Parazoarcus communis: one gene and its partner. The protein of the gene in region 2 interacts with the protein of the main gene of each other region in a pairwise test. Links are inferred from orthologs where the notes say so. Each region holds a gene or a part of one and is shown on either strand. Other genes may lie near its edges.

Region 1 (7,370 bases), 1.7 Mb from region 2 along the record:
CGCCAGCGGCGACACCTTGGCCACATCATCGCCCGCGCCCCACGGCAGGATGGGCGCGAGCCGATCGACTGCGCCGTGCGACAGCCAGCTCTTGGCGCTGGACACCACCCGCCCCGGCACCTGCGCCCCGAGATCGCGCGCGAGGGCGCCGAGCACCGCCTGCTCGACACCGGCGAGATCGGGCGCTGCCCATGGCAAGGCAGTGTCTCCCGCCGCCAGCTCCCCCTTTGCGGGGTGATAGCGCAAGGAGGGCAGCATCGGCCGCCCGGCCACCGCACCCGGCGCCACGAGCTGGTTGATGGACAGCAGCTGAATCTCGTCACTGCCCGGCGCCGCGTAGGCGACGACCGTATTGCTGGTGCCGAGGTCGATACCGACGCGGTAACGCATCGACCGCCCGGCACCGACATCGCTGGAACGCGTGCTCACTTCAGGCGGACGCCTCCGCACGCACCTCAAACTCGACCTTCCAGCGCTGCTCGCCATCGACCGGCAAGGCCTCCAGCTCCAGCGTACCGGCTTCGGTGACCCGTGCATGCAGCCTCACCCGCACGATCTCGCCTGCAGCGCGGCCTTCGGCAGGCAGGGTGGCCTCGATCTCGTCGAGTTCCTGCAATTCATCGACCGACCACATGTCGAGCAGCGTGCCAACCTGATCCGTGCGTCGCACCGACGAACCGAAGAAACGGAACCGCACCGGTTCGCCCACCACCAGCCCGAACTCCTGAGCCGGCAGCGCAGCCTCGGTACCCTCCTCCATGCCGAATGGCGCGAGGCACAGGGCCTCGATCGGCGGCTCCATGCCGGGTACGGCAGGCATGCTCGACTCGACCGCCACGTAGTAGGCCCGCGCCGTACCGCCGCGAATCCTCACACCGCGGCCGCGACGCACGTAACCGTAGTAGGCCGCACCGCGCGCAACCGCGAGATCGAGATCGGCGCCGCCGAGCAGCCGTGCCGGCGGCGCACCTTCGGCCGTCAGCCAGGATTCGAGCGTGGCCAGCAGACGGTCGGCAAGCAGGCCGGACTTCAACACACCGCCGTTGAACAGCACCGCGGTGGGATGCAGAAAGCTCGCGTCGTGAGGCTGCGCCGTGTCGAAGCCCTCAAGCGCCGCCGTGGCCTCACGCTGGCGGGTCAGGAAAGCGGCCAGATGCCGGGTGATGGCGGCATCCTGCGCATAGGGCAGGCCCAGTTGCGTGAGCGCTGCACGCGCACGGACCTGAGGATGCTCGGACACTGACACCTGGGGGAAGAAGCCATTGAGCAGCACGGCATCGAGTTCGCTGCGGGTCAGCTCGGTGCGGACCGAACCGCCAATCAGCTTGGCGCCGCGGCTAGGCACCACCAGCGCAACCGCGTCGTCTTCCGGCTCGGCCAGCAGCTTTTCCTTGGCCCCGCGGCAGGCGTGCGCAAGTGCCCGGGTCTGCCATGCGTCGAGCCGCGTTCCCTGCTCGGCCAGCTTGCGCACCACGCCATAGGCGAGTGCCAGATCCATGTTGTCGCCGCCCAGCAGGATGTGGTCGCCCACTGCCACACGGTGCGGTTCCAGGTTACCGTCACGCTCAACCACGGCGATCAGCGACAGGTCGGTCGTGCCCCCGCCGATATCGACCACCAGGATGATGTCACCCAGCTTCACGTCCTTGCGCCAGCCGCCGCCGCTGCTCTGAATCCAGCTGTAGAGCGCAGCCTGCGGTTCTTCGAGCAGGGTCAGACGGGTGTAGCCGGCAGCGGCTGCAGCCTCGGCGGTGAGTTCGCGCGCCACCGGATCGAAGGATGCCGGAATGGTGACGGTGACATCCTGCTCGGCAAACGGCGCCTCGGGGTGCGCAGCATTCCAGGCCTCGCGCAGGTGCTCGAGGTAGCGTACCGACGCGTCGAAGGGCGAGATGCGCGCGACCTCTTCGGGCGCATCGGCGGGCAGAATGGGCCCGCGCCGGTCAACGCCGGGATGACACAGCCAGCTCTTCGCGCTCGCCACCATGCGGATCGGGGTACCCGCGCCACGCGCACGCGCAAAGGCGCCCACGGCGAAATCCTGATCCGCGGTCCATGGCAGGGCGAGATCGCCCGGCGCGAGTTCGCTGGCATGCGGCAGATAGACGAAGGACGGCAACAGCGGCATGGCCTCGACTGCGCCCGGCCCCGTCAGCTGCGGCACGGAGAAAACCTCCAGCGCGGCCGCCTCGCCGTCACTGGTCGCGGTGTCGACGTACGACAGCGCGCAGTGAGTGGTGCCAAGGTCGATGCCGATCGTATAGCGTGGCGCGGTTTCCGCAGCGCCACTGACCGCTTCAGTGTTGTCACTCATAGCTCGACCTCCGCCGGGGCGATGATGGAGGGGTCATGACTATCGGACAGACTTGGCAGACGGGTATCGCTGACACGCCAGCCGCGATGGGTCAGTTGCCCGCTGAAGGGCGGCTGGCCGACGACGTTTCCGCTCAATCGAATCGCCGCAGCGTCGAAGCCGGCGGCCAGGGTGACGCGCTCACCTTCGCTTTCAGCACGCACCGGCTGCAGGCTGAAGTGCTCGCGCAGGGTCTTGCGACAACCTTCATGCACCAGACGTGCGGCCGCACCGATGTCGGCATCGGAGTAGGCGGCAATGTCTTCCTCGACGAAATCGACCAGACGCGCCTCGCGCTGCAGCAGGCCGAGCAGTTGCAGCGCCGACTCGGGCGACGCCTGATGCAAGGTGCTGACAGCGGGTGCGACAACCGCGGCTGCCGGTTCATGCTCGGCAGCCGGTGCAGGCTTCGGTTCGGGTGCGCCTGCGCGCAGGCGGCGAATGCCTGCGGCCAGTTCGGCATTGCCGATAATCGCGAAAAAGGTGCCGAAGGCGAGCGAAATACGGCCGAGCAATGAGGGGTTTGAGTCAGTCATGCGGGCGCTCCTGGATCATGGGGTGAGCTGGCGGATCGTCGAATCGCAGTTGCGGAGGCACACTGCGTCCTCGCGCCGGGTGCGCGGGCGTCGATTCCGACCGGTATTTTGCACCGCAATATAACCCATCCGCAGCCATCTGCCAGCGCCCCGCCCGATCTGCCGGACGTCGATACCATCAAGTTCAGACCGCAGATGTCGCACCCAGCGCAGCTCGCACGACGCATACGGCGTGAATACGCGGCTTGCATCGCGTCACGTACGCAGAGCCCATTCGGCCGTCCGGGACTTCGCATTCACCCGGGCGCAGGCAGCGAATCGCGGGATCAGTCCGGGCCGGTCACCCCCGGGAAGGAATATTCGGCGGAATCGACGCCAGCACAGCCACCAGCAAGCGCCAGGCCTGCTCCACGCTGGCCACCTCGACCCGCTCGCCAGGTGCGTGCGCACCGCGTATGTTCGGCCCGAAGGAGATCATGTCCATGTCCGGCCAGATCGCGGTCAGGATGCCGCACTCCAGACCCGCATGAATCACCTTCACCGCAGCTTCACCGCCGAACTCGCGTCGATACACCGTCTGGAACAAGGCGAGCAGGCCGGAATCCGGGTTGGGCGCCCACCCGGGATAGGGCTCGCGCACGCTGGCAGCCATGCCGGCGAGGGAAAACAGGCTGACGATCTCGGCCGCCAGTTCCCGAGTGCCGGCGTCGAGCAAGGAGCGCACCATCAGCGTGGCGTGGATACGCGCTGCATCCACACGCAGCACACCGAGATTGCTTGAGGTTTCGACCACGCCGGGCACCCGTTGGCTCATGCGCCTCACCCCGTGCGGCGCCACATGCAGGGCAGCCAGCACACGCCGGCCGGCGTCGTCGCTGAGCACCCGCGACGGCACACCCGGTTCCGGCAGCAGGCGCAGACGAAACCCGTCATCCACCCCGCCCAGCTCTTCGGCAATGTCGTCGCGGGCACGTGCCAGCGCAGCCTGCAGTGCCTCGGCACCGCCGTCCGCCAGCACGATCAAGGCCTGCGCTTCTCGCGCAAGGGCATTGCGCGCAGTGCCGCCCTCCAGCGTCGCCACCCGGTAGTCCACCCCGGCTGCAGCCAGCGTCTGCAGCACCCGCAGCAGCAGCTTGATAGCATTGCCACGCTGCAGATGGATATCCACGCCCGAGTGCCCGCCGCGCAGGCCATCCACCACAACACGCACCGCCTGATGTCTCATAGCCACTGGCTCCGACTCAAGCGCGGCTTCGATCACCACGTCCGCGCCACCCGCGCAGCCAAGATAGAACTCGCCCCAGTCCTCAGTATCGATATTGATCAGCAAACGCCCGCGCACGGCATCCGGCTTCAGCCCGTGGGCGCCGCTCATGCCCGATTCCTCGTCGAGCGTCAGCAGGACTTCCAGCGCCGGATGCGCAACATCGTCCGATTCCAGCGCGGCCAGCGCGAGCGCGACCCCGATGCCGTTATCCGCCCCAAGCGTGGTGTCGTCGGCCACCAGCCAGCCATCACGCAGTTCTGCCTTGATGGAATCGTGCATGAAGTCATGGCTGCTGCCGCCATTCTTCTGGCACACCATGTCGAGATGGCCCTGCAGCACCACGCCAGGGTGGTTTTCATAGCCCGGCGTGGCGGGCTTGGACAGGATCAGGTTACCGGTCGAATCGATCTTAACGCCGAGCCCGCGCGCCTGCGCCCAGGCCGCAAGCTCATCCCGTATCGCCTGTTCATGCCGGGAGGGCCGCGGAATGCGACACAGCGTGGAAAAATGCCGCCATACGGCAGCCGGTTCAAGCCTGGACAGGTCCATCCTGTACATCCTATTCAGTCGAAACAACGGCCGACACTGTGTCGCCCGCGCGCAGATCGTTCTCCCGAAAAGGATAACGCGTTTGCGGTGCGAGATCGCGTCCCGCATGCCGGACCGGTCCGCCACCTCTGGCGCACCGGTCTGTTACTCCGTAAGACATACCAATTTACAAGTAATTACCTTGCGTAACAGCCCTGATGCGAAGGATGGCCTAATGTCGGTCTCACGCTGCGGGACTCGACGCGGAGTATTTTCAGCCTTACCGGGAGCAGCCAGACATGAACATCCGCATTCCGAAACAGACAGCTCGCTGGACCCTTCCGCTGATCCTCGCGCTTTCGGTGAGCGCGTGTGTGGTCGCACCCGCCGAGCCCTATTACGATCGTGGCGACACGATCTACGTCACACCGCCACCTCGTGTCGAATACCGAGGCTATCCGCCGTCGATTGGCTATATCTGGATCGAAGGCAACTGGACCTGGAGCGGGCATCGCCACGAGTGGGTTCCGGGTCGTTGGGCGCCGCCCTCCCGTCATGCCTACGAACTCCAGCGTCGGGAGCGCATGCTCGAGATCGAGCGCACGCGGGTGCTGCAGCAGCGTCAGGCGCTGGCGATAGAGCGCGAACGTACTCAGCGCGCCCGCGCCGCCGAGCAGGCGCAACGGGAACAAGCTCTGCGGGATCGCGCCGCGCAAGAGCAACGTGAGCACGCACGGCGTGAGCGCGCTGCAGTTCAAGAGCAGGACCGCAGCGCACACGACCGCGACCGCGGACGTGAGCAGAACACGCGGGAACGGGGGCAGGAGCGAAGCCAGCAGCGCACGGACCGGCAGGAAACTCGACAGACCGAACCGGACACGCGTAACCGGCAGGATCGCCGTCGTGACGACGCCCAGACAAACGAGCGCAGTCGCGACCGGAGCGACTCTCGTACCGGGCGATCGCGAGACGATGAACGGGGTAGCGGCGAGCGTCGAAACTAGACCACAGGCGGCCACCGGCTCAGGACGACGGCGTTCACAACGACACTGCGCCAGCGTCACCACCGGGGTGACGCCGGCATGCCGGAAGCGCACAATGCCAGAAACGGCAATATCGGAGGCCGCCTCAGTGCGCATTCAGGTCTGATCTTGCCCCAGCTTCCTCATTACCGCGACCCGAACATGATCGAACCCCTGCTCCTGACCTCTGCGCGGATTGTCACCTTCTTCAATCAGCAGTTGCTGACCAATGCAAGCGGCTTCTTCTTCGAACGTAATGACCGGCTGTTTGTGGTCACCAGCAGGCATGTCGTGTGCGACCTTGCCAGCCTCCACCAGCCGAACCGGATCGAGATCGAGCTGCATATGGATGCAGACAATCTCGCCGAATCGACCGGTTTCTCGATACCGCTCTACATCGATGGCAAGAGCACCTGGCGCGAGGGGCTCGACAATGCCGGCAATATCGATGTTGCCGTGATCGAGATCGATCGCACGGCACTGCCTGAAGAAGCCATCTATCACGCCTTCACGCCGGAGCACCTGCTTGGGCACTTCGACCAGGTCGAAGTCGGCACCTCCTTGCTGGTGGTCGGTTTTCCGCTGGGTTTTCACGACACTCTCAGCCACATGCCCGTCGTACGCCATGCCATCATCGCGTCCTCGTTCGGTTTGCGCTTTCAGGGCAATGGCTACTTTCTCACCGATGCGCGCACCCATCGCGGCACCAGCGGCGCCCCGGTCGTGATGCGCATCGAGCACCCCGACGACGAACACACCGAACTACCGTGGATGCTGCTCGGCATTCATTCGGCACGCCTCGATGTCGGCTCCCGCGACCAGCTAGTGGACGAGGCCCTGGGTCTGAACTGCGCCTGGTATGCCGATATCCTGCTGACCCTTACAGAGAACTAGGCCATATCGGCCAGTGCATGACCAGGCTTATTTTCAGGCCGACGGTTTCCACGCCCCTTGCGGCCTATACTGAAGAAGCGTCTGCATCTGCAGGCGCCAATCAGGAGAACCATCATGGGCAAGGCACAACACAGCAACAAGGAAGCGCGAAAAGAACCCGCGTTGAGCCCGAAAGAAAAGAAGGCGGCCAAGCAGGCCAAGAAACACGAATCGGACGTCAAGCCGCTCGTTCCCGGCCGTTAAGCGCGTATCGCGCCGCAGGCCTCTGCGCTTTGCACGGGCCGGCTGATTACTCTTCCAGCAGCATCTTCTTCAGGTAGTCCGGCAAGCCGGACAGCACCAGCGTATCGGAGGCGCGGTCGTACTGGATCGCGCCCGAGCGCAATCCGCTGCGATCAAATTCCAGCTTCCATTGTTCGCCACTGGCGCGAAAGCGTACCAGCGGGCGAATGGCACGGCGGTCGGGCACAAAACCGCTGCTCAGCTTGATGGCTTCTGAATTGAGCGCCGTATCCAGCCGCTCCGGCTGCTCTGGCCACACCTGACGTGCGATTTCGTCAAGCGCAACCGGCTCGCCCGTCTCCCCCAGTTCATCCAGATAGCCATGGGCGCGCTCCAGCAGCGCATCCCGCGCCGGCGCCTCGAGCCTCTCGGTCTCGACGAACTGGTTGAGCGCGAGCACCAGCTTCTTGGTTTCCTTGAGCGCAATCACGATGTCGCTGCAGCCGAGGAAGCGCTTGAACCAGGCCGCGACGTCGCCACGCCCTTTC
Region 2 (7,310 bases):
CTGTGCCGCGTTGCCGAGCCACACCGTGCGCTGTCCGACCGGAGTTTTGCGGTAGCGCAGCACGAGCGGGTAGCGCAGACGATCAGTGACGGCGGTCAGGCTTACGCGATGGCCGAAGATGGCCTGAAGGCGGGAAAGGTAGGTGTGGTCGTCGAGTTCGAGCAGGCTGTCGGCAGCGTCGGCGGCGACGACATGGACGACTGCGAAGCCCTGTGCGCAGGGCAGCAATGCTGCCGGTCCTGCGCTGGTGAAGCGCTCAAAGGCGGTGTTGCGGTGGCCGCCCGAGACGGCGACCTGGGAAATCAGTGCATGCTGGTGGTAGTCGTGCTCGACCATTTCATCGTCGCCAGCGTTCATGCCGCCTTCGGCGCAGGCTGCCAGTTGCACGGACAGCGTGCCGGCGTGCCGCCCTTTGAGGCTGGCGATGACGTCGTCCGCGCCAGGCGCGAGATGGCTGACTTTGGTTTCGTCGAGAACCCGAATGCCGGCTTCGTCCACCTTGCGTCGCAGCGCGCCAGCCAGCGCCCCGGCCGGCATGACGTGCCCCAGCGCGGGAATATCGTAATCCGCTGCGTGCAGCATGGCTCGACCGAAGCTGCCCTGCTGCGAGATGTGGATGGTCTTGATCGGGGTGGCCGGCAGGCCTTGCCACACGCCAAGCTGTTCGAGCGTGAGGCGGGTTCCATGCGCCAGCGCGAGGATGCGGGGGTCCTCGGTGGCTGCGTTTCTGGCCCGGGTGTCGGCCAGGATGATGTCCAGTCCGGCGTCTTTGAGAAACAGCGCCAGCGCCAGCCCGACCGGGCCGGCGCCGACGATCAGGAGGTCATGCCGCTGCATCGGCCTGGTCCCGCATCAGGGCTTCGATCTGATCGATTTCGCGCGGCACGCCATCGGTGATGTACTCGCAGCCATCTGCGGTGACGACCGCGTCGTCCTCGATGCGGATGCCGATGTTCCAGAATGCCTCGGGCACGTCGGCCGACGGGCGGATGTAGCAGCCGGGCTCGACCGTCAGCACCATGCCAGGCTCAAGTGGGCGCCACTCGCCTGCGAGCTTGTATTCGCCGGCGTCGTGCACGTCCATGCCCAGCCAGTGCCCGGTGCGATGCATGTAGAAGCGGCGGTAATCGCCCTTTTCCATGACTTCGTCGAAGCTGCCGCGGAGCAGGCCGAGGTCAACCATGCCGCGGGCGAGTACCTCGACAGCGGCTTCGTGGGCCTCGTTCCAGTGTGCGCCGGGTCGGATGGCTGCCTTTGCTGCATGCTGGGATGCCAGCACCAGTTCGTAGACATCCCGTTGCGGGCCACTGAAACGACCGTTGACCGGGAAAGTGCGGGTGATGTCGGAGGCGTAGCCGTCGAGTTCGCAGCCGGCATCGATCAGCAGCAGTTCGCCATCGCGCATTCGGCGCTCGTTCTCGACGTAATGCAGCACACAGGCGTTCGCGCCGCTGGCGACGATCGAGGTGTAGGCAGGCGCCTGGCTGCCGTTCGAGCGGAACGCATGCAGCAGTTCTGCCTCGATCTCGTATTCGAAGCGGCCCGGTTGCGTCTGCTGCATCGCGCGGCAGTGGGCTGCAGCCGAAATGCTCGCGGCGCGGCGCATCGTGTTCAGTTCGCTGGCGTCCTTGATCAGGCGCATCTCGTCGAGGTCGGCGCGCAGGTCGCGCACCGAGTGCGGTGGCGTGACGCCGGTACGGGCGTTGGCGCGCACTGCGTTGAGTGCGGTCATGATCCGCGCGTCCCACTCGTTGTCGTAGCCCAGTCCGCACCACAGCACGGCCTGGTTTGCGAGCAGGTCGGGCAAGCGCTTTTCGAGTTCGCCGATGGTCCATGCTTCGTCGAAGCCGAACAGGGCACTGGCCGCTTCCGGCCCGTGGCGGTAACCATCCCAGATTTCGCGCTCTTCGTTCTTCTCGCGGCAGAAAAGAATCTGCTTCGGCGCATCGCCCGCAATCAGTACCAGTACCGCTTCCGGCTCACGGAAGCCGCTCAGGTAGTAGAAGTAGCTGTCGTGGCGATAGGGGTAGTGCGCATCGCGGTTGCGCGTGCGTTCCGGTGCGGTGGGCAGGATGGCGATGCCGCCGCCGGCTGCATCCATTCGCGCCAGCAGACGCTCGCGACGGGCGCGGAAGGGAAGGGTGTCCAGGTGCAGGGGGTCTGTCAGTGCGTTCATGGTGAAATTATGGCACGTGTCGGCGACCCAGACTCCGACCGCCGGTTCGGGAAAAGGTGCGGCGCGATTCAGGATGGTCTTTCGGTCGGCCTGGCTGCGCGGGTAAGCAGGGCGTCGAGCGCCTCCAGGCGCTGCGGTGTGCCGACATCGATCCACCGGCCGGTATGCACAATGCCGCTGACCCGGCCTGCCTCCATCGCCAAGCGTAGCAGCGGGGCGAGCTTGGCAGGGACATCTGCGGCGAGTTCGCCGAAGAGCTGCGGATGATAGGCGCCGACGCCCGAGAAGGTGAGCCGTGGCGCCCCTTGTGCAAGCACCCGTCCGGCCTCAAGCGCGAAATCGCCATCGACGTTGTGCTCGGGGTTGGCGACCAGAACGAGGTGGGCAAGGTCGGCGCTGGCGCCCAGGCACTTGGCGGCCGTCTGCAAGGCAGTGAAATCGACGTCACAGTACACATCGCCATTGACCGCGATGAAGGCGCTGTCGCCGAGCAGTGGAAGCGCCTTGCGGATGCCGCCGGCGGTTTCGAGTGCGCTGGTCTCCGGGGACCAGGCGATGGAAACGCCCAAGGCGCTGCCATCGCCAAGTGCGGCTTCGAGCTGATGTCCGAGGTGCGCATGGTTGATGACCAGCTCGCGGATACCAGCGTCGCGCAGGCGCTCGATATGCCACACGATCAGCGGCTTTCCGCCTGCCATCAGCAGCGGCTTCGGGCAGTCGTCGGTGAGCGGTCGCATGCGCTCGCCGCGGCCGGCAGCGAGGATCATTGCCTTCATCAGAAGGTGTAACCGTACTGGACCGGAACCGGGTCGAGCTTGTCGATGACCTTGAGCAGCGGGCCCAGCGCCCGATAGCGGTCGCAGGCCTTGCGCAGGTATTCCATTACCAGCGGCATGTCCTGGAGATAGGCCTCCTTGCCGTCGCGATGGCTCAGCCGGGCAAAGATGCCGAGCACCTTCAGGTGGCGCTGGACACCCATCCATTCGTAATCGCGATGGAAATCGCCGAAATCCTCGCGTACCGGCAGGCCGAGCTGGCGCGCCGTTTCCCAGTAGCGCGCGAGAATATCCAGCGCAAAGTCCTCGTCCCAGCGAATGTAGGCGTCCTTGAGCAGGGAGACGAGGTCGTAGGTGATCGGCCCGTAGACCGCATCCTGGAAGTCGATGACGCCCGGGTTGGTGCCGTCCTCGATGTGCATCAAATTGCGGGAATGGTAGTCCCGGTGAACGAACACCCGTGGCTGTGAGAGGTTGGCCGCGATGATCTGGTCGAAGGCGGACATCAGCGTGGCCTCGTCCTTGGCGTCCAGCGTCATTTTCTTGTGGTGGCCGATATACCATTCCGGGAACAGCATCAGTTCGCGTCTGAGCAGCGTTTCGGAATATTCGGGCAGGACGTCCGGCCGGCTGGCAGCCTGGATCGCAATCAGCGAGCCGATTGCGTCTGCATACAGATGGGCCGCCTGAATCTGATCGCACCCGGGCGCCTGCAATGCAGACAGATAGGTCGTGCTGCCGAGGTCCGAGAGAAGTAGGAAGCCCTGCTGCAGGTCTTCCGCAAGGACGTCGGGGACGTGTACGCCGGCAGTACGGAACAACCCGGCGATGGCCAGCCAGGGGTGGCAGTCTTCCTGTGCCGGCGGTGCATCCATCACGATCAGGCTGGGGCTGCCGTCAGCGAAACGAATGCGAAAATAGCGCCTGAAACTGGCATCGGCCGAGGCCGGACTGAGCTCGTAGCTGCGGCCGGAAAGCTGGCCGTCGAGCCAGTGCTGGAGTTGGGCGAGTCTGGGCAAGCAGGTTCTCCGCGATCGTTCGTGTAGAATTCGCGAGTTTATCAATACGGCTGCCTGTGCGGGCAGTCGTTCACATTCTGCCGACTGGGGTTCGCTTTGCCAGACTTGGGTTTGAACACGCGGATGCGACTGATTCCGCTACTGTTGTGCTGGATGTCCGGCTCTGCCATGGCTGCCGACATGCCGGCGCTGGTGGTGTCGCCGGACCTGATTCGTAACCCGGTAACCGCACGGGGCACGAAAACCGATGCTGCGACGACTTCGAAACCGGCTGCAGCGGCAAACACTGGCGTCGAAGTGCGCGAAGTGAAGCCGCAGGCCGTGCAACGGGTTGAGCCGGCGATGCCGGCAACGCGCGAACCGGTGAAGGCAGCGGGCGCAACGGCACCTGTGGCGCCTGCCGCCAAGGCGAAGCCTGCTGCGCTTACGCCGACGCGTCCGGAGCCCGTCGTGCAGAGCACCAAGGCTGCATCGGGCGCGACGGAGGTGAGCGCGGTTCGTATCAGCGGCACCCGCGCGGTCGAACTCGTTGCCGATGGCGATGCCGAGTTGCAGCGCGGCGAGCTGTTGCTGACAGCCGACAAGCTGATCTATCGCGAGCCGACCGATGAAGCCGTGGCCGAAGGCAATGTGCGCCTGCGCCAGGGCAGGGACGAGATGTCCGGTCCGTCGGCGTCTATCGTGCTGGGTGAGCGCACCGGCTCCTTCGATGCGCCGCGCTACTCGATCGTTCGAACCCGCGAGCCGCTGGAGCAGGGTGACCCGCCGCGCGAGGTTAACGGTGGCGGGCGCGCGAGCGTCCTCTACTTTGAAGGCGAGAACCAGTACCGCGCCGAAAATGCCACCTGGTCTACCTGTAGCGTCGACGATCCGGACTGGTACATCAAGGCCGGGGACATGTCGCTGGACTACGATCGCGACCTGGGCGTGGCACGTGACAGCACCGTCGTGTTTCAGGGCGTACCGCTGTTCTGGATGCCGTGGGCGGAGTTTCCCCTGGCAGGGCAGCGGCAGTCGGGTGTGCTGCCACCGACCATCGGTTACTCGAACACCACCGGTTTCGACCTTGCCGTGCCGTACTACTGGAATATCGCGCCCAACTACGATGCGACGATCACACCGCGCTGGATGAGTCAGCGTGGACTTCAGCTTGGTGGTGAAGTCCGCTACATGGGTGAAACCTACCGCGGTGATGTGAGTGCCGAATGGTTGTCGCGCGACAACAAGACTGGCGAAGAGCGCACGCTCGGCTCGCTTCAGCACCAGCAATGGATTACACCGACACTGTATGGCTCGCTCGACCTGAACGGGGTTTCCGATGACGATTACTTCGAGGACCTGAGCTCCAACATCTCGATCGCCTCCAAAGTGAACCTGCTGCGTGAAGGGCGTCTGATCTACACCGGCAGCGAGTGGTGGAGTGCGTCCGCGCTGGTCCAGAGTTATCAGACCCTGAACCCCGATCCGGATGAAACGGTCACCACGCCGTATCGCAGATTGCCGCAGTTGCAGCTCAATGCATCGCGGCCTGATCTCCCAGGGGGGCTGAATCTTGCGTGGAACAGCGAGTTCGTCAATTTTTCACACCCGGACGAGGACAACCCCGACGCTACCCGTTTCGTGGCGTATCCACAGCTGTCGCTGCCGATCGAGCGCTCGGGCTACTACATCACGCCGAAAATCGGCGTGCATTACACCAGCTACAACATAGACCGTGATCCGACGGCAACGCTGCGGGATTCAATTACCCGCTCGATTCCCATTTTCTCGATCGACTCGGGCATGACGTTCGAGCGTGAAGCCAATTTCTTTGGTCGCGATGTCATCCAGACGCTGGAGCCGAGGCTCTACTACCTGAAGACGGCCTACCGTTATCAGGACGATATTCCGCTGTTTGACACCAGTAGCTACGACTTTGGCTTTGCGCAGATCTTTTCCGAGAACCTCTACTCCGGTAGTGACCGTATTGCCAACGCCAACCAGCTGACTGCAGCGGTGACCTCGCGATTGATCAATCCCGAAACCGGTGAGGAGTGGATGAAGTTCCTGCTTGGTCAGCGCTATTACTTCGAAGATCAGCGCGTCACGAGCAACTACTACGACGAGAGCGGAACGCTGGTTGAGAACGAAACCGCGCGTACCAGTAAACGGGCCGACGTCCTTGCCGGTTTCAGTGGCAGGATTGCGACCGACGCCACCCTCGAGTCCCTGTGGCAGTACAACCCGCGTGACGACCGTACCGAGCGCTTCAACACCACGCTGCGTTACCAGCCCGGCTTTGCCAAGACCTTGAACCTGAGCTACCGCTATACGAAGGACACCTTGCGTGACCTCGATATCTCCGGCCAGTGGCCGCTTGGCGGGCGCTGGTACGGTGTGACCCGCCTGACGCATTCGCTCAAGGAAGATCGTCTGACCGAAGCGATTGGCGGCATTGAGTACGATGGCGGCTGCTGGGTCGTGCGGGTGGCGATGCACCGCTTCGCGACTGATGCCAACGATGTGACCAAGTCAGTCTTCATTCAACTCGAACTCAACGACCTTGCCAGCATCGGCACCAGTCCGGTCAACCTGATCAAACGCAGTGTGCCGGGCTATGGCAAGATCAACGAGTCCGGCGGTAACCGTGTCTTCGGCGTCGAATGACCGTCTGCGGCCCATTTCATAGAGAAACCATGAACCGATTCCTGTCCCGTTCCCGTGCCCTGGTGGCCGTCGGCCTGTCTTGTGCTGCACTCGCATTGCCGGCCCATGCCGCTGTCAAGGCGATCGAAGTCGATCGTATCGTCGCCGTTGTCAACAATGAGGTGATTACCGCCCTGCAACTGCGTGAGCGTGTTGCGCAGGCGACGCGCCAGCTTCAGCGTCAGGGCGGTCAGTTGCCGCCTGCTGAGGTGCTCGAGCGCCAGTTGCTGGAGCGGCTCATCGTCGAGCGTGCGCAGTTGCAACTTGCGCGTGAAACCTCGCTGCGTGTCGACGACGGCATGCTTGAGCGCGCTATTGCCCGGATTGCCGAGAACAACAAGCTCTCTGCGACCGAACTGCGTGCTGCGCTTGAACGCGATGGCGTGAGCTGGAGCCGGTTTCGCAACGAGATCCGTACCGAGATCGTGCTGACTCGCTTGCGCGAGCGCGAGGTCGACAACAAGGTTGTCGTAACCGATGCGGAAATCGAGAATTTCCTGACCAACAATCCGGATGCCTTCTCCGGCATCGAATTCCAGCTCGCGCACATCCTGTTGCGCGCGCCCGAAAGTGCCAGCCCGGAGCAGATCGCCCGGCTGCGCGAGCGTGCGGAGAAGGTGATGGCGCGGCTACGTTCGGGCGAGGATTTTGCCC

What was found.
Region 1: the proteins of pepP (region 2) and CEW87_RS19910 interact in binary tests that used the Escherichia coli proteins (3 or more experiments, as listed by UniProt). The link is inferred for Parazoarcus communis from one-to-one orthologs.

What each region holds. Positions count from the first base shown.
Region 1 is NZ_CP022188.1:4,379,006-4,386,375, forward strand. Bases 2,468-5,362 are described here. They hold CEW87_RS19910 (aminoacyl-histidine dipeptidase), read right to left. Parts: upstream 4,706-5,362; coding sequence 3,230-4,705; downstream 2,468-3,229. Other genes in these bases: CEW87_RS19905 (DUF2760 domain-containing protein), read right to left, coding at 2,468-2,889; CEW87_RS19915 (YXWGXW repeat-containing protein), read left to right, coding at 4,984-5,362. Outside these bases: CEW87_RS19895 (Hsp70 family protein), read right to left, coding at 1-429; CEW87_RS19900 (Hsp70 family protein), read right to left, coding at 431-2,314; more of CEW87_RS19905, read right to left, coding at 2,311-2,467; more of CEW87_RS19915, read left to right, coding at 5,363-5,688; CEW87_RS19920 (S1 family peptidase), read left to right, coding at 5,836-6,600; CEW87_RS22905 (hypothetical protein), read left to right, coding at 6,715-6,843; CEW87_RS19925 (nucleoid-associated protein), read right to left, coding at 6,890-7,370. UniProt on the Escherichia coli protein: Dipeptidase with broad substrate specificity. Requires dipeptide substrates with an unblocked N-terminus and the amino group in the alpha or beta position.
Region 2 is NZ_CP022188.1:2,652,446-2,659,755, forward strand. The notes cover bases 1-2,835. They hold pepP (Xaa-Pro aminopeptidase), read right to left. Parts: upstream 2,177-2,835; coding sequence 824-2,176; downstream 1-823. Other genes in these bases: CEW87_RS12165 (FAD-dependent monooxygenase), read right to left, coding at 1-837; murU (N-acetylmuramate alpha-1-phosphate uridylyltransferase MurU), read right to left, coding at 2,245-2,835. Outside these bases: more of murU, read right to left, coding at 2,836-2,943; CEW87_RS12180 (aminoglycoside phosphotransferase family protein), read right to left, coding at 2,952-3,971; CEW87_RS12185 (LPS-assembly protein LptD), read left to right, coding at 4,095-6,617; CEW87_RS12190 (peptidylprolyl isomerase), read left to right, coding at 6,647-7,310.